DNA from 2 places in the Leisingera sp. S2M4 genome. Region 1 is predicted to be linked to the other one. Evidence: riboswitches for the same ligand, from Rfam matches in the RefSeq annotation. Region 1 holds a riboswitch; the other holds the start of a gene.
The links. Region 1 has a riboswitch for thiamine pyrophosphate ahead of thiC (phosphomethylpyrimidine synthase ThiC). Riboswitches for the same ligand answer to the same signal wherever they lie in the genome.

Region 1 (9,179 bases):
CGCGGGCGCGATGCGCTGCGCCTGCGGCACCGCCATCCGCGGCGCTTCCTCCTCGGGGCGCAGCTCCACCACCACATCCTGCGGCGTGATCTGGCTGGTGGCGACGAAGGGCAGGGCAGCCTCGGGTTCCTCCGCGCCGTCAAAGCGGAAGCTGCTGACATGCAGGTCCTCCAACCGGAAACTGAACAGCTGGCCGCAGGGGCTGGGCTGATGGCCCAGCAGCACCTTCAGCGCCAACTGCGCCTGCAGGGCGCCGATCATGCCCACGGCAGGCCCCATGACGCCCGCCGTAGCGCAGGTGGCGGCGCGGGCGGGCAGGTCGGGAAAGACCGCGCGCAGGGATGGCGCACCGCCACAAAACCCGCCGGCATAGCCGGACTGCCCCAGTGCCGAGGCCGAAATCAGCGGCTTGCCCGCTGCGCGGCAGCTGTCCGACAGAATGTAGGAGACCGCGAAACTGTCCGCCGCATCGACCACCAGGTCCGCAGCCTGCACCAATGCGGCGGCGTTGGCGGCGTCCAGCGGCTGCGCCAGTGCGGTGACCTCAAGCGCCGGGTTGGCGGACAGCAGCCGCGCCTGCGCGGCTTCCGCCTTTGGTCGGCCAATGTCCTGCATGGCATACAGAACCTGCCGGTGGAGGTTGCTTTCCTCCACCACGTCGCCATCCACGATGGTGAGGCGCCCGACCCCGGCGCCGCCCAGATACTGCAGCACCGGGCAGCCCAGTCCGCCAGCCCCCACCACCAGCACATGGGCGCGCGCCAGCCGCGCCTGGCCGTCGGCGCCGACCTCCGGCAGGATCATCTGGCGGGCATAGCGGCTCATGCGCGGCAGGCCTCGGCCCATTCCCGGGTGCGCGCCTCCGGGTCGGCGGCCCGCTGGATGTCGGTCACCACCGCCGCGCTGTCGGCACCGGCGGCGAAGACGCCGGGCAGGCGCTCGGGCGTCAGGCCGCCGATCGCCACCAGAGGCGTTTTGCCCGCCATCTGTTTCCAGCGGGTCACCCGCTCCAGCCCCTGCGGCCCCCATTTCATCTTCTTCAGCAGTGTCGGATAGACCGGCCCCAGCGCCACATAGGCCGGATCATGGGAGAGCGCGCGCTCCAGCTCCGTCTCGTCATGGGTGGAGAGGCCAAAGCGCACGCCGCGGCGGCGCAGGGCGGCGAAATCCGCGGTCTCCATGTCCTCCTGGCCAAGGTGGACAAAGTTGCAATTCAGATCCAACGCCGCCTGCCAGTAGTCGTTCACCACCAGTTGGGCGTCATGGACCGCGCAGAAGTCGCGGGCGCGGGCGATCTGGCGGCGCACCTCCGGTTCGGGTTGGTCCTTGATGCGCAGCTGCACCAGCCTCGCGCCCTGCGGCACCAAGAGCTCCAGCCGACCGACATGGCCGACGATCAGGTAGAAACGCTCCATCATGCGGTCTCCGTCATGTTGAGTTCGGCCAGTCCCAGAACCGGCGTCGAGGGCACCGCCATGTCGCGCCGCTCCATCGGGTCGGCAAGGTATCCGGCACGGCCCGCGTCAACAGCCAGCGCCATGGCCCGGGCCATCGCGGCAGGATCGCCGGCCTTGGCCACGGCGGTGTTCAACAGCACCGCATCCATGCCCAGCTCCATCGCCTGCGTCGCATCCGACGGGCGCCCGATGCCGGCGTCGACGATCAGCGGTACGCCTGCGAAATGCGCCCGCATCGCCCGCAGGCCGTCCGGGTTGCGCAAGCCTTGACCCGAGCCGATTGGCGCCCCCCAGGGCATCAACAACTCGCAGCCCGCCTCCAGCAGCCGTTCGCCCACCACCAGATCCTCGGTGGTGTAGGGAAAGACCTTGAAGCCATCGGCGCAGAGAATGCGCGCGGCTTCGACCAGGCCGAAGACATCCGGCTGCAGGGTGTCGGCATGGCCGATCACCTCCAGTTTGATCCAGTCCGTGTCGAACAGCTCCCGCGCCATATGGGCGGTGGTCACCGCCTCCTGCACCGTGTGGCAGCCGGCGGTGTTGGGCAGGATGCGGCAGCCAGTGTCGCGCAACCCGTCCCAGAAACCCGCGCCGGAGCCCTCGGCGGTTTCGCGGCGCAGCGACACGGTGATGATGCCGGTGCCGCTGGATTTCACCGCCTCTGCCAGCACGGCCGGAGAGGGATATTGCGCGGTGCCCAGCAGCAGCCGCGAGGCGACGTCGGTTCCATAAAGTCTCATGATCTCAGCCTCCCTGCATCGGGGCGAGCACTTCCAGCCGGTCGCCGTCGGCCAGCGTCACCTCGGCGCGCTTGGGGCGGGCGACAAAGCTGCCGTTCACCGCGGTCGCGACGGCCGAGGCGGCAAAGCCCAGCTCGTCCAGCACGGACTGCAGGTCGGTTGCCGCGACTTCATGCGGTTTGGCATTCACGATGATCTTCATCAGATGTCTCCGGTAACAATCGGTCCGCGGCCTGCTGCGCCATGGCAGGGGCCAGCAGGAACCCGTGGCGATAGAGGCCATTAAGGTACAGCGTGCCGTCCTGTTCGGTCAGCCGCGGCAGGTTGTCGGCAAAGGCCGGGCGCAGCCCCGCGCCGGTCTCGACCACGCTGGCTTCGCCGAGGCCGGGATGCAGCGTGTAGGCGGCGTTCAGCAGCTCCGCGAGCGAGCGCAGGGTGACGGGGCGGACAGAGCTGCTCTCGATCATGGTGGCCCCGATCATGAACAGCCCCTCGTCGCGCGGCACCAGGTACAGCGGCATTCGCGGGTGCAGCAGCCGCAGGGTGCGGCGGATCTCCACCTGCGGGCAATGCAGGATCGCCATCTCGCCGCGCACCGGACGCAGGCCGGGCAGCGGGGCTGCCATGCCGGTGCAGTCCAGCGTGACGCGGGCGGGGGCCGGGCCGCCACAGCGGATCTCCACCCCCAGTGCCCGCACCTTGTCCACAAGGTCGCGCAGGGCGCGCCGCGGGTCCAGATGCGCCTCCTGCTCGAACAGCAGCCCTTGGGCAAACCGCCCGGCAAGGGCCGGCTCCAGCTCCGCAATCGCGGCCCCGGCCACGGCCCGGTGGTTGCTGGTGCGGCGGGCAAAGCGGGTCAGCTCTGCCCGGTCGCGGGATGGTGCCACCACCAGCGTACCGCGCCGGTGGACGGTCGTGACCTTTTCCCACCAGTCGACGGCGCGGCTGCCGAGGGTGATGACCTCCTCCTCGGCGCTTTCGCGCTCACACCAGGGGGCCAGCATGCCGCCCGCATAGCGCGCGACGCTGCTGTCGCCCGGGGTGTCCCCCCGTTCATACAGGGTGACCGCCGCGCCGCGCTGCGCCAGCTCATAGGCGCAGGCGAGGCCGGCAAGGCCCGCGCCTGCGATGGTGATCATTCCGCCGGTTCCGTCTTGGCCGCCGCCGCTTCGGCTGCAGGCACATAAAGCTCGCCGCCCTCGCGGAATTTGGCGGCCATTGCCTCCATCCCCTCTTTCTGCGCTTCGGCGCGGATGTCGTGGCTGATCCGCATCGAGCAGAACTTGGGCCCGCACATGGAGCAGAAATGCGCCACTTTGTGGGCTTCCTTGGGCAGGGTCTGGTCGTGGAACTCGCGCGCAGTGTCCGGGTCCAGCGAGAGGTTGAACTGATCCTCCCAGCGGAATTCGAATCGGGCACGGGACAGCGCATCGTCGCGGCGCTGCGCCCCCGGCAAGCCCTTGGCCAGATCGGCAGCATGGGCCGCGATCTTGTAGGTGATGACGCCGGTCTTCACGTCGTCGCGGTCCGGCAGGCCCAAGTGCTCCTTGGGCGTCACATAACACAGCATCGCGCAGCCGAACCAGCCGATCATCGCCGCCCCGATACCCGAGGTGATGTGGTCGTAGCCCGGCGCGATGTCGGTGGTCAGCGGGCCAAGCGTGTAGAAGGGCGCCTCGTGGCAGCACTCCAGCTGCTTGTCCATGTTCTCCTTGATCTTGTGCATGGCGACATGGCCCGGCCCTTCGATCATCACCTGGCAGTCCTTGGCCCAGGCGATCTTGGTCAGCTCGCCCAGGGTCTCCAGCTCGGCAAACTGCGCCTCGTCATTGGCGTCCGCAATCGAGCCGGGGCGCAGCCCGTCGCCCAGCGAGAAGCTCACATCATACTGGCGGCAGATGTCGCAGATTTCCTCGAAATGTTCATAAAGGAAGCTCTCCTTGTGGTGATGCAGGCACCACTTCGCCATGATCGAGCCGCCGCGGGAGACGATGCCCGTGACCCGGTTCACCGTCATCGGCACCATGTGCAGACGCACGCCCGCGTGGATGGTGAAGTAGTCGACGCCCTGTTCCGCCTGCTCGATCAGCGTGTCGCGGAACACCTCCCAGGTCAGGTCCTCGGCGATGCCGTTGACCTTCTCCAGCGCCTGGTAGATCGGCACGGTGCCGATCGGAACCGGCGAGTTGCGGATGATCCATTCGCGGGTGTTGTGGATGTTGCGGCCCGTCGACAGGTCCATCACCGTGTCGGCCCCCCAGCGGATCGCCCAGACCAGCTTGTCCACTTCCTCTTCCATCGAGGAGGTGACGGCAGAAGTGCCCATGTTGGCGTTGATCTTCACCAGGAAGTTGCGGCCGATGATCATCGGCTCGATTTCCGGGTGGTTGATGTTGGCGGGGATGATGGCGCGGCCGGCGGCGATTTCCTGGCGTACGAACTCCGGGGTCACGTAGTCGGGGATGTTGGCGCCGAAGTCATTGCCGTCGCGCTTGCCGTGGCAGGGCGACAGCTCGCGCAGCTGGTTTTCGCGGATTGCGACGAACTCCATCTCCGGCGTGATGATGCCCGCACGGGCATAGGCCAGCTGGGTCGGTGCGGCACCGTTTTTGCCGCGCAGGGGGGTGGGTTTCACGGGGAACTCCGGCACCAGCCGGTCGCCTTCGACGAACCCGTTGTCCTCCGGCTTCACGTCACGGCCCTGGTATTCTTCGACGTCGCCGCGGTCGAGGATCCACTGGCGGCGCAGCTGCGGCAGGCCCTGGCGGATGTCGGTCAGCACGTTCGGGTCGGTATAGGGGCCGGAGCTGTCATAGACCGGCAGCGGATCCTCGCCTGCGGTGGGGTGGACGGATATTTCGCGCATGGGCACGCGGATGTCCTTGTGGACCTCGCCGTTCACGTAGATCTTGCGCGAAGCGGGCAGGGCGCCCGTGGTGATCTTGGGGTTTGGGACGTTCATTTTGGTGCTCCTCGAAGCCGAGACTCGGAAAAGACACCAGATGAGGTTTGGCTGGGAAACAGAGGGTGTACCGGCCCCCTTGTTCAGTCATCGCGCGGCATGCGGGGCTGTACGATCCCCGGTGGCCAAGCGTGCCTAGCTTCCTACGCCAGTATCAACTGGGTCAGGTTCAAAGGGTCGCTTCACCGGCCCGGCTGATGCCGTTCCTGTCCACCTCTCAGTCCCCTTGGCGGGACTCCCCTGCGTGGCTTTAGGGTTAGGGAGCAGCGCCCGTGGCGTCAACATGAATTTTTGTAGATTATTTTTATATAGCAGTAATAGGTTGTTAGTTGGGATTTTCGGTCCGCCTCGTGGCAAATCGCTGCGCCGCCGCTTTGGCGCTTGATCGGGGGCGGCAAAGTTATCTATAAAATTTCGCAACGCCATCCGCGCATGGCAGGGACATGAGCACAGGAGACAGCATGCTGGACGCTGCACCCATCCGGACCGACTGGACCCGCGAAGAAGCGGAAGAGATCTACAACAAGCCCTTCATGGACCTGCTGTTCCATGCGCACAGCGTCCACCGGCAGTATTTCGACCCCAACCAGGTCCAGAAATCCAAGCTCCTGAGCATCAAGACCGGCGGCTGCGCCGAGGATTGCGCCTATTGCTCGCAGTCCGCCCGCAACGGCGCGCAGCTCTCGGCCTCCAAGCTGATCGAGGTGCAGCGGGTGATCGCGGAGGCAAAGAAAGCCAAGGAAGGCGGCGCGACCCGTTACTGCATGGGCGCCGCCTGGCGCTCGCCCAAGGACCGCGACATGGCCGCGCTTGAGGCGATGGTGAAGGGCGTCAAGGAACTGGGCATGGAAACCTGCATGACCCTGGGCATGCTGGACGAGGAGCAGGTGTTCCGCCTGCGCGATGCCGGGCTGGATTACTACAACCACAACATCGACACCTCCGAGCGCTACTACAAGGAAATCATCACCACGCGCACCTTTGCGGACCGGATCGACACCCTGAACAAGGTGCGCGAAGCGGGCATCAAGGTGTGTTCGGGCGGCATTGTCGGCATGGGCGAGCAGCAGATGGACCGCATCGACATGATGCTGGCGCTGGCCACGCTGGAGCAGCACCCGGATTCGGTGCCGGTCAACATGCTGATCCCGATCGCCGACACGCCGCTGGCGAATGTCGAGAAGCTGGACCCGATCGAATTCGTCCGCTCGGTGGCGCTGGCCCGCATCCTGATGCCCAAGTCCCACGTGCGCCTGTCCGCAGGCCGCACCGACATGTCGGACGAGATGCAGGCGATGTGCTTCTTTGCCGGCGCCAACTCGATCTTCGTGGGGGATACGCTGCTGACCGCCGACAACCCCGAGGAAGACAAGGACCAGCAGCTGTTCGACCGTCTGGGCATCACCGCGATGGCCGTGGGCTGCGACGGCAGCCGCTGATGGCGGGCGCCTTTCCACGGCATGAAAAATCGCTGGAAGCGCTGCGCAACCGCGGGCGCTACCGGCAGTTGATGCCGCGGGAGGGGCATGATTTTGCCTCCAACGATTATCTGGGGCTGGCGGGCAGCGAGGTGCTGCGTGCCGCCGCATCGGACGCGCTGGCGCGCGGCGTGCCGGTGGGGGCGGGTGGTTCCCGCCTCTTGCGCGGCAACGACGCCGAGCATCAGCGGCTGGAGGCGGAGGCGGCCGCGTTCTTTGGCACCGAGGCGGCGCTGTTCATGGGCGGCGGCTTCAACGCCAACCAGGCGATCTTCTCCGCTCTGCCGCAGCAGGGCGATCTGGTGCTCTATGACGCGCTGATCCACGCCAGCACCCATGACGGCATGCGGCTGGGCCGCGCCGAGACTCGCAGCTTTGCCCACGGTGACACAGACGATGCAGCACGGGTGCTGCGCGACTGGCGTGCGTCGGGCGGCGCGGGGCAGGTCTGGATCGCAGTCGAGGCCGTCTATTCCATGGATGGCGATCTCGCCCCGCTGGACGCGCTGATGGAGCTGGCGGATGCGACCGGTGCGGTGCTGGTGGTCGACGAGGCCCATTCCACCGGCGTCTTCGGCGACATGGGCCGCGGTCTGGCCCATGAGATCGCGCACCGCCCGAACGTTCTGTCCTTGCACACCTGCGGCAAGGCGCTGGGCGCCTCCGGCGCGCTGATCTGCGGCCAGCGGGTGCTGATCGAGACCCTCATCAACAAGGCGCGCGGCTTCATCTATGCGACGGCTCCGTCACCGCTGAACGCCGCCCTCGTGCGCGCCGCCCTGCAGGAACTGCGCCAGAACCCGACCCGCCGGGAGCAGGCCTGGGCCGGGATCACCCACGCCCAAAGCGAGGCCAAACGCCTGTGCGGGCTGGACGGTTTTGCCAGCCAGATCCTGCCGGTGGTGATCGGCGACGACAAGCGCACCATGGCGCTGGCCGCGGCGATGCAGGGTCACGGCTATGACATCCGCGGCATCCGCCCGCCCACGGTGCCCCGCGGCACCGCGCGGCTGCGGCTGTCGATCACCTTGAATACCGGGGCAGGGGTCATCACCTCGATGTTCGAAACCCTTGCCCGCGAACTGGAGGCACGCTCATGACGCCCAGAAACACGCTGATCGTGACCGGCACCGACACCGGCATCGGCAAGACCATCTTCTCGGCCGGGCTGGTGCAGGCGCTGGAGGCCACCTACTGGAAACCGGTGCAATCGGGGCTGGAGGACGAGACCGACAGCCAGATCGTCTCTCGCCTGTCCGGCCGCCCGGCGCTGCCCGAGGGCTATCTTCTGCAGCTTCCGGCCTCGCCGCATCTGTCGGCAGAGGCCGAGGGGGCGGAAATCGACACCGGGACGCTGCAGCTGCCGGACACCGACGGTGTGCTGGTGGCCGAGGGGGCGGGCGGCCTCATGGTGCCGCTGAACCGGCGTGAGCTCTATCTGGATCTGATCGCGCGCTGGGGCGCGCCGGTGATCCTGTGTGCACGCACCCAGCTCGGCACCATCAACCACACGCTTTTGTCGCTGAAGGCGCTGCGCGATGCGGGCTGCGAGGTGGTGGGCGTTGCCTTCATCGGCAACCCGGAGCCGGAGGTCGAGGAAACCATCTGCCAGTTCGGCAAGGCGGCGCATCTGGGGCGGCTGCCCTTTGTCGAAGCCCTGCGCAGCGCGCCGGGGCTGGGCAGTGATGCGGGCGGCCCCGGTGCTGCGCGCACCGATGAATGCTCCGCGGCGCTGGCGCAGGCCTTTGCCGAGAACATCCACCTCGACCTGATCCGCGAGGCGCTGGCGTCGGAGGAGGACCCGGCATGAGCGCTTCTGACCTCACCCAGCTGCAATTTGACCAGCAGCACCTGTGGCACCCCTATACCAACGTCACCAAACCCGGCCCCACCTTCGTGGTGAAGGAGGCCGAGGGCGTGCATATCACGCTGGAGGACGGCACCCGGCTGATCGACGCCATGTCGTCCTGGTGGTGCATGATGCACGGTCACAGGAACCCGGCGATCACATCGGCCATTCACGACCAGCTCGACACCCTGCCGCATGTAATGTTCGGCGGGCTGACCCATGATCCGGCAATCGACCTCGGCCGCAAACTTCTGGCGATCACGCCGGACAGCCTGACCCGCATTTTCTACTGCGACTCGGGCTCGGTTTCGGTCGAGGTGGCGATGAAGATGGCGGTGCAGTACCAGCACGCCATCGGCCAGCCGCAGCGGCAGGAGTTCGCAACCATCCGCTCCGGCTATCATGGCGACACCTGGAAGGCGATGAGCGTCTGCGACCCCGACACCGGCATGCACCACCTGTTTCAGGGCGCGCTGAGCGTGCAGCATTTCGTCCCCCGCCCGCCGGTCAGGCTGGACCGGGACTGGATCGACGATCCGGCGCAGAACGGCTTGGGGGAACTGCGCGCCGTGCTGGAGGCCAATGCCGACAGGATCGCCGCCTTCATCCTGGAGCCCGTCGTGCAGGGCACCGGCGGGATGTATTTCTACCACCCGGAATACCTCAATCAGGCCCGCGCGCTATGCGATGAGC
Region 2 (9,179 bases), 800 kb from region 1:
GAAAGGCGCCAAGCTGGACATCGCGGAGTGGAAACGCCCGAGCCCGGAGACCATCCCGGTGCATGCCAAGGCGGCCGGTCTCTACATGATCTGCACCATTTCCAAGCACAAGGCCGAAGCCAAGGGGTGCTCGGATGCGCTGTTCATGGACTACCGCGGCTACGTGGCCGAGGCGACCGGTGCGAATGTATTCTTCGTCAAGGACGGCGAAGTCCACACGCCGCTGGCTGATTGCTTCCTCAACGGGATCACGCGTCAGACCGTGATCCAGATGCTGAAAGACAAGGGCATCACCGTGCATGAGCGCCACATCATGCCCGAGGAGATGGAAGGTTTCGAGCAGTGCTGGCTGACCGGCACCGCCGCCGAAGTCACCCCGGTGGGCGAGATCGGCCCCTACAAGTTCGAAGTCGGTGCGCTGACCCGCGAGATCGCCGCAGACTACGAAAAGCTGGTACGCGCCTGAGCCGCCGCCAGTCTCTGGAATTACCGAACCCCCGCCACTGCGCGGGGGTTTTTCGTTGCCCGAACCTCCGAATGCTGCAACCCTGCCCTTTGCCCCGAACAGTGGCGCAGGGAGAACACGGTGGAACACGACACGGCATATGTCAGCTATCTGGAACTGGGCTTGCGGCTGTTGTGTGCGGCGGTTGCCGGAGCCATCATGGGATTGGACCGGGAGCTGCGCGAGCGTCGGGTCGGGATGCGGACCTACATGATCGTGGCGCTCGGCTCGGCCGGTTTCACGCTTATCACCATGGAATTGTCCCTCGAGGCGCTGCAATTCGAGATGGGATCGGACCCGACCCGCATCATGCAGGGGCTGGTGGGGGCAATCGGTTTTCTGGGGGCCGGAGCAATCATCCAGGGCAAACAGAGCGTCGGGGGCATGGCAACCGCGGCCAGCCTGTGGGTGGCGGGTGCCGTCGGTATGGCCTCCGGGCTTGGCTACTACGTCCATGCGCTGATGCTCTCGGTGATCGCTGCAGGAATTCTGGCGCTCAGCCACGTGATGGACAAACGGGGCAGTGCCGACCGGCCGGATCTGGACGGCGAGTGACGATCTGACACGCGCTCCGTCGCAAAAGATTTGCGATAGTTTCATCGGACTGAAGAGCAGCAGTTACAGTTCGCCTCCAAGACGCGCTCACCTATCCCTTTCCTTTTCGACAGGTGAGCTTCATGTCTTCAATTCGTTTTCCGCGTCCGACCCGCCGCGCCTTTCTGGCGGGCGGCACCGCCTTCGCGACCTCTCTGGCGCTGCCCGCAATTTCCCGCGCCGCCGCCCGGCCGCAGTTCACGCATGGGGTGCAGTCCGGCGATGTCGACGCCACTTCCGGCATGATCTGGACCCGCACCGACCGTCCGGCGAAAGTCATGATGGAGGTCTCCACCACCGAAAGCTTCGCCAACGCCCGCCAGCTGGCACCGATGAGCGCGCTGCCCAACCACGACATGGCCGTGAAGCGCCTGGTCGACGGTCTCCCCTCGGATCAGGACATCTTCTACCGCTTTGTGGCGGCGGATCTGAATGACATCAACGCCGTGTCCGAACCCGTCGTGGGCCGGTTCCGCACCGCCCCCTCGGCGCGTCGTGACGTGCGGTTTGCCTGGTCGGGCGACACGGCCGGCCAGGGCTGGGGCATCGATGATGACGGCATGGCCACCTATGCCACCATGGCGCAGCACCGCCCCGATTTTTTCATCCACTCCGGTGACACCATCTATGCCGACGGGCCGATGCAGGACGAGGTCGAAAAGGACGGCCAGCTGATCTGGAAAAACACCACGCTGATCGATGAAAAGCGCAAGGTGGCCGAAACCCTGGACGAGTTCCGCGGCCAGTGGAAATACAACCTGCTGGACGAGCACGTACGCGCGATGAACGCGGTCTGCCCGACCTTCATGCAGTGGGACGACCACGAGGTGGTGAACAACTGGTCCTCCTCGCGCAGCCTGATGGAGGATGACCGCTACTCCGAGAAATCCATCCATGTTCTGCAGGCCCGCGCCACCCGCGCCTTCCACGAAATGACGCCGCTGCGCATCACCCCGTCCGAGCCGGGGCGCGTCTACCGCAAGATTTCTTACGGTCCGATGCTGGACGTGTTTTTCCTGGATCTGCGCAGCTATCGCGGGCCCAATACCGAGAACCTGCAGGCCGAGCTGACGGACGAAAGCCGCATACTGGGTGCCGAGCAGATGGCCTGGCTCAAGCGTGAGCTGGCCAATTCCGATGCCACCTGGAAAGTTATTGCCTCCGACATGCCGATCGGCCTGGTGGTCGGCGGCGGCCAGGAGGCAATCGGCAACGGCGACAACGGCAGCGCCAAGGGGCGCGAGCTGGAGATCGGCGAACTCTTGCGCTTCATCAAGACCGCCAAGATCCACAACACCGTCTGGTTCACCGCCGACGTGCATTACACCGCCGCGCATTACTACAACCCCGACAAGGCCGCCTTCCAGGAGTTCGAACCGTTCTGGGAATTTGTCTCCGGGCCGCTGCATGCGGGCACCTTCGGCCCCAATGACCTCGACATGACCTTCGGGCCGGAGGTCAAGTACATCAAGGCACCGACCGAGCAGCAGGGCCAGAACCTGCCGCCCTCGATGGGGCTGCAGTTCTTTGGCCTGGTGGACATCGACGGTGCCACCCAGCAGATGAAGGTGCGGCTGATGGACCGCGCCGACAAGGAGCTGTGGAGCGTCACGCTGGATCCGGTCGGCGCGTCGATCTGATCCCGGGCTGCGCCAGCAGCCAGTCAACCACCGCTTTGGTCCGGCCATCCGTGCCGGGCCAAAGCACATGGAACCCCAGATCGTCCTGCGGCGGTGCCTGCCACAGGATCCTCAGCGGCTGCGCGCCCAGAAAGATCCGCGGCACCAGCGCGATGCCCTGGCCGTTCAGCGCTGCATCCATCGCCAGCGCGGTCTGATTGAACTGAAGCAACCGCCCGGTGGTGGCCAGCCCCGCCTGCCGCAGCAGCCGGTCCCAGTGCCGGTGCCCGTCCTGTATCAGCGTCATTCGCGCCAGATCCGCAAGGTCCGGCGAATCTCCCAGTGTCAGAGCCGCATCTGCCGCCGCCACTGCGACCAGCTCCACCGGTGCCAGCAGCGCGGACTGCAAGCCGGCCTCCCGCGGTCTGGCCCCCTGGCGGATGGCGATATCGATGCCGTCACGCTTGAAATCTGTCAGGCTTTCCTCCGCCACCACCCGCAGGTCAAGATCCGGATGGGCAGCCTCGAACTCCGGCAACCTGGGTACCAGCCACTTGGCCGCAAACGAAGGCGGCACCGACAGGGTGACCCGCTGCACCGTCGGCGCCAACTTGTCGGTCGCATCGCGGATCAGCGCCAGCGCCTGGCGCACCGGCGCGTGATAGCTGCGCCCCGTATCGGTCAGCGTCAGTCCACGGGCGTGACGGTGGAACAGCTTATGCCCCAAATCGGCCTCCAGCCGCCGCACCTGCTGCGCTACCGCGCCCTGGGTTAGGTGCAGCTCTTCGGCCGCGCGGCCGAAATTCAGGTGGCGGGCAGCGGCATCAAACATCCGCAAGGCATTCAGATTGGGCAGGCGCATCGGGGTTCAGCCAGTAGATTTTCTACAGCCTTGCGCGATGAGACATGATTGGTCAAGCGCCCGCGCCCGCATCATGCTGTGGGCAGCAGAAGGAGTAACACCATGACCAAGACAGCCCTGTTCACCGCCGCCGGCAGCGGCATGGGCGCCGACGCGGCCCGCCACCTGCACGCCCAAGGCTACGAGGTGGCGATCCTGTCCTCCTCCGGCAAGGGCGAAGCCCTGGCCGAAGAGCTGGGCGGCATCGGCCATACAGGTTCTAACCTCGTGCAAAAAGACCTGCAGGCGCTAGTGGACAAGGCGATGGGTCGCTGGGGGCGGATCGACGTGCTGGTCAATTCGGCCGGCCATGGCCCCAAGGGCGATGTGCTGGAAATCAGCGATGACGACTGGCATCTGGGGATGGAATACTACTTGATGAACGTGATCCGTCCGACCCGCCTGGTGGCGCCGATCATGGCGGCGCAGGGCAAGGGGTCGATCATCAACATCTCGACCTTTGCGGCGTTTGAACCCGATCCGCTGTTTCCGACCTCGGGTGTTTTCCGGGCCGGTCTGGCCAGTTTCACCAAGCTCTTCGCGGACAAATATGCCGCAAAAGGCGTGCGGATGAACAACGTGCTGCCCGGTTTCATCGACAGCCTGCCCGAGACCGAGGACCGCAAGGCGCGGATCCCGATGGGCCGCTACGGCACTGCCCGCGAAGTCTCGGCGCTGATTGCGCATCTTGCCTCGGACGAGGCTGCCTATACCACCGGGCAGAACATTCGCATCGACGGCGGGCTGACCCGCGCGGTCTAGGCGAAAGCGGCGAATATGCCTTGTTAGAGCCTGTTATCCGCCCTTGGGATCGATCATCGGCTTGGCCTTGCCCCGCTGAAGGCCAAGCCGGTGCTCGCGCCAGATCACCAACGCATTGCCCGCCACGACCAAGGCGGCCCCTGCCAGCATCACCAACGTCGGCCACTCGTTGAACCAGACATAACCGATAATGATGGCAAAGATCATCGAGGCGTAGTCATAAGGCGCCAGCATCGAGGCCGGGGCAAACCGGTAGGAGGAGGTGACCAGGATCTGCGCCACCCCGCCGACCAGCCCGGCCGAGACCAGCAGCGCCAGCACGCGCGGCTCCGGCATCACCCAGCCGAACGGCGCGGTCAGCAGTGCCAGCACCGAGGCCGTGAGCGAGAAATAGAACACGATGGCGGCGGTATGCTCCGACTGCACCATGCGGCGGATGTGGATTTGCACGAAGCCGCGCGCCACCGTCGCTGCGACGACCAGCAGCACCCCCAGCATGGCGCCATCCTCCAGATCGCCGCCGAGCCGTGGCCAGATCATGATCAGAACTCCCAGCAGGCCGATGGCAACCGCGGTGATCCGCACCATGCGGATGGTCTCGCCCAGAAACAGCGCTGCCAGGATCAGGGTGAAGATCGGCGTGGCATAGCCGATTGCGGTGACCTCGGGCAGCGGCAGCAACGCCAGCCCCATGAAGGTCATCGCCATCGCCGATGTCCCCACCAGCCCGCGCCAGACATGGTACATCGGCCGCTTGGTGATCAGCCCGTGCCGCAGCTCGCCCCGCGCGGCCAGCCAGACCACGATCACCGGGATCGCGAAGAAGGAGCGGAAGAACACCGCTTCGCCTGCGGGCACATGCGCAGAGGTGGCCTTGATGATCCCGGACAGGGCGGTGAACAGCGCGATGGCCAGTACCTTCAACAGGACTGCCAGCACAGGTCGATGCGATGTTAACGGTTTTGCCATGGCGCGACCCTGCGCCCAAGCGCCGCAAAGATCAATGGGCTGATTGCGCCCCGGCGGCCGATCGTGCGGTCTGCGCCCCGCCGCAGGCGTCGGCGCAGACCGTGGGCGTCAGTGCTGATGCGCGGCCTGCACCGCCTCGCTGCGCCATTCCTTCAGCGCCTGCATCAGGATCTGAAAGGCGGAGCTGAGGAACAGGCCGCCCATGATACCGGCCACGATCAGGTCGGGCCAGCCGCTGGCCGTGCCCCAGACCCCCAGTGCCGCGATCATCACCGCGACGTTGCCGATGGCGTCATTGCGCGAACACAGCCAGACCGAGCGCACATTGGCATCCCCGTCCTTGTAGCGTGCCAGCAGCATGACCGAGATCAGGTTGGCCGCCAGCGCCATGAACCCGATCCCGCCCATCACATGCGCCTGCGGCACGCCGATGTAGAACACCTGATAGATGGTCGAGCCGAACACCCACAGCCCCATCAACAGCAGGCTGACGCCCTTGCCCAGGGCCGCAAGCGCGCGGGTGCGCAGGGAGGCGCCGATCACCGCCAGTGAAATGCCATAGGTCAGCGCATCGCCGAGGAAATCCAGCGCGTCCGCCTTCAGCGCCTGGCTGCCGGACAGCTGGCCTGCCCCCATCTCCACCGCGAACATGCCCGCGTTGATGGCGATCACCGCCCATAGCCTGCGTTTGTAGTCCGCCGAGACCCCGTCGAATTTTGCTTCGTGATTGCAGCAGCCTGCCATTTCTCTTGTCCTCGTTCTTGATTCGAGGTCAACCTAAGTGCTCTAGTCACTAGAGCTTCAAGAGGGGCTTCGCATGTTTTCCATCGGCCAGCTGTCCAAGGCAACGGGCGTGAAGGTGCCCACCATCCGCTATTACGAGGAGATCGGCCTGCTGCCGCAGCCGGGCCGCAACGCCGGCAACCAGCGCCGTTATGGGCAGGACGGGATGGATGCGCTGGGGTTCATCAAACATGCCCGCGACCTCGGCTTTTCGCTGGAGGACATCAGGGCGCTGATGGGGCTGGATGGACAGCTGGGCGAGGATTGTGCCGAAGCCGACCGCATCGCCCGCAGCCAGTTGGCCAACGTTCGTGACCGCATCCGCAAATTGGAACAGCTGGCGACCGAGCTGGAGCGGATCAGCCACCTGTGCGACGGCGGCAACGGTGGCTGCTGCAAGGTGCTGACGGCGCTTGGCGATCACAGCCAATGCGCCACCGAACACGGCTAGACGGCTCGGAGCTGCTGGAAAGCTCCCTTGTTAGAGCCTGAGAGTCAGCCGATACGGCCCTGATTCTCGCCGATCTGGCCACGGTGCAGCAGCAGGTGGTCCAGAATCACGCAAGCCATCATCGCCTCCGCCACCGGCACCGCGCGGATGCCGACGCAGGGGTCGTGGCGGCCCTTAGTGATGACCTCGGTGGCGGTGCCATCCTTGCGGATCGACTGGCGCGGAGTGAGGATCGAGGAGGTCGGCTTGACCGCGAAACGCACCACCACGTCCTGCCCGGTGGAAATGCCGCCAAGAATGCCGCCGGCATGGTTCGAGGAATAGACCGGCGCGCCGTCATTGCCCATGAAGATCTCGTCGGCGTTCTCCGATCCCTTTAGCCGGGCGGCGTTCATGCCCTCGCCGATCTCGACGCCCTTCACCGCGTTGATCGACATCATCGCCGCGGCCAGATCAGTGTCCAGCTTGCCGTAAATCGGTGCGCCAATGCCTGCGGGCACGCCGCGCGCGACCACCTCGACGACCGCGCCGACCGAGTCATGCGCCTTGCGCAGGCCCTGCAGATAGTCTTCCCAGTCCTGCACGGCCCCGGCATCCGGGATCCAGAAATCGTTCTGGTCGATCGCATCCCAGTCGAACCGGCTGCGGTCGATTTCCATCTCGCCCATCCGGGTCATGTAGCCCTTGATCTCCAGACCAGGCACCAGTGTCTTGATTGCTTCACGTGCAACACCGCCCGCCGCAACCCGCGCCGCGGTTTCGCGCGCCGAGGACCGGCCGCCGCCGCGGTAGTCGCGGTTGCCGTATTTCTGGAAATAGGTGATGTCGGCGTGGCCCGGACGGAAGGTCTGCGCGATCTCGCCATAGTCCTTTGAGCGCTGGTCGGTGTTCTCGATCATCAGCTGGATCGGCGTGCCGGTGGATTTGCCCTCGAACACGCCGGACAGGATCTTCACCGCGTCGGGTTCATTGCGCTGGGTGGTGTTCTTGTTCTGCCCCGGACGGCGCTTGTCCAGCCACTGCTGCAGCATTTCCGGCTCCAACGGGACGTTCGGCGGGCACCCGTCGACGGTAGCGCCAAGCGCGGGCCCGTGGCTTTCGCCCCAGGTGGTAACGCGGAAGAGGTGTCCAAAGCTGTTCATCGACATCGGGAAGGGTCTCCTTTGGGCCGTGCTTAGCGGGCGGGGGGCGCTCTCTCAAGGGGTTTCCTGCTGCGGCACAGGCGACCGGCACCGACCCCGGCGGCTCCGCCGGGATTTGGCGGCGCAAGACAGGCGGCGGAGTTTGCCTTGTCATTGCGGCGTACGGGGAATACTCTGCGCGCCACCTCGGGGTGCGCGCAGGCGCTGAGATGACACCCGTTGAACCTGAACCGGATCACACCGGCGGAGGGAAGGTACTGGACAGCCTCCACCCTTGCCCAAAGCCGCAAAGGAGGATGGCATGAAACATCTTGCATTTGCAGCGGGACTGCTGGGCGCCTCGGCAGCCTTTGCCGACACGCCCGAACTCACCGTTTATACCTATGACAGCTTCGTCTCCGAATGGGGCCCCGGCCCGGCCGTCGAGAAGGCGTTCGAGGAAGTCTGCGGCTGCGACCTGAAACTGGTCGGCGCAGGCGATGGCGCGGCACTGCTTGCGCGCATCAAGCTGGAGGGCGCACGATCCGAGGCCGACGTGGTTCTGGGCTTGGACACCAACCTGACCGCCGCTGCCAAGGCGACCGGCCTGTTCGCCGAGCATTCGGTCAGCGCCGACTACAGCCTGCCGGTTGAGTGGAACGACGCGACCTTTGTGCCCTACGACTGGGGCTACTTCGCCTTTGTCCACAACGCTGATGCCGCGGCGCCTGCCGATTTCAAGGCGCTGGCCGCCAGCGACAAGAAGATCGTGATCCAGGATCCGCGCTCCTCGACCCCCGGTCTGGGTCTGCTGATGTGGGTCAAGGCGGCCTACGGCGATGAAGCCCCCGCGATCTGGGAAGGGCTGGCCGACAACGTGGTGACGGTGACCAAGGGCTGGTCCGAAGCCTACGGCATGTTCCTGGAGGGCGAAGCCGACATGGTGCTCTCCTACACCACCTCTCCGGCCTATCACCTGATTGCCGAAGAAGACGGCACCAAGGCGGCTGCCGCGTTTGACGAGGGCCATTACATGCAGGTCGAAGTGGCCGGCAAGCTGGCTGGCTCCGACCAGTCGGAACTGGCCGACCAGTTCCTCGACTTCATGGTCTCCGATGCCTTCCAGTCGATCATCCCGACCACCAACTGGATGTACCCTGCCGTGACCCCGGCGGAGGGTCTTCCCAAAGGGTTTGAGACCCTGGCACAGCCGACCAAGTCGCTGCTGCTGTCCGAGGACGAGGCCGCCGCCGTGCGGGATACGGCGCTGGACGAATGGCTGAACGCGCTCAGCCAATAAGGGCAACGGCCGGGATCGGCGCGGCGCTTCTGGTTGCGGCGCTGATCCTGGGCACCCTCGCGGCGGTGGCCCTCAGGGCAGAAACCGGCAGCGGCCTTGCGACCAGTGACTGGTCCGCGCTGCGCTTTACCCTGACACAGGCCAGCCTGTCCGCGCTGCTGAGCGTCGGCCTCG

Region 2: linked by a shared signal. The riboswitch ahead of thiB (thiamine ABC transporter substrate binding subunit) and the one ahead of thiC (phosphomethylpyrimidine synthase ThiC) in region 1 are both predicted to bind thiamine pyrophosphate.

Annotation. Positions count from the first base shown of each region.
Region 1 is NZ_AP040861.1:659,787-668,965, reverse strand. Features, by position in the region: gene ACZ52D_RS03255 (ThiF family adenylyltransferase) at 1-825, opposite strand, end outside; gene ACZ52D_RS03250 (thiamine phosphate synthase) at 822-1,415, opposite strand; gene ACZ52D_RS03245 (thiazole synthase) at 1,415-2,197, opposite strand; gene thiS (sulfur carrier protein ThiS) at 2,202-2,399, opposite strand; gene ACZ52D_RS03235 (FAD-dependent oxidoreductase) at 2,368-3,336, opposite strand; gene thiC (phosphomethylpyrimidine synthase ThiC) at 3,333-5,159, opposite strand; TPP riboswitch at 5,283-5,411, opposite strand; gene bioB (biotin synthase BioB) at 5,621-6,598, shown strand; gene ACZ52D_RS03220 (8-amino-7-oxononanoate synthase) at 6,598-7,737, shown strand; gene bioD (dethiobiotin synthase) at 7,734-8,447, shown strand; gene bioA (adenosylmethionine--8-amino-7-oxononanoate transaminase) at 8,444-9,179, shown strand, end outside.
Region 2 is NZ_AP040861.1:1,456,488-1,465,666, forward strand. Features, by position in the region: gene ACZ52D_RS07090 (branched-chain amino acid aminotransferase) at 1-466, shown strand, start outside; gene ACZ52D_RS07095 (MgtC/SapB family protein) at 587-1,060, shown strand; gene ACZ52D_RS07100 (alkaline phosphatase D family protein) at 1,183-2,739, shown strand; gene ACZ52D_RS07105 (LysR substrate-binding domain-containing protein) at 2,708-3,580, opposite strand; gene ACZ52D_RS07110 (SDR family oxidoreductase) at 3,683-4,381, shown strand; gene ACZ52D_RS07115 (DMT family transporter) at 4,415-5,350, opposite strand; gene ACZ52D_RS07120 (cation efflux transmembrane domain-containing protein) at 5,459-6,094, opposite strand; gene ACZ52D_RS07125 (MerR family transcriptional regulator) at 6,168-6,584, shown strand; gene aroC (chorismate synthase) at 6,629-7,732, opposite strand; TPP riboswitch at 7,904-7,995, shown strand; gene thiB (thiamine ABC transporter substrate binding subunit) at 8,028-9,005, shown strand; gene ACZ52D_RS07140 (ABC transporter permease family protein) at 8,981-9,179, shown strand, end outside.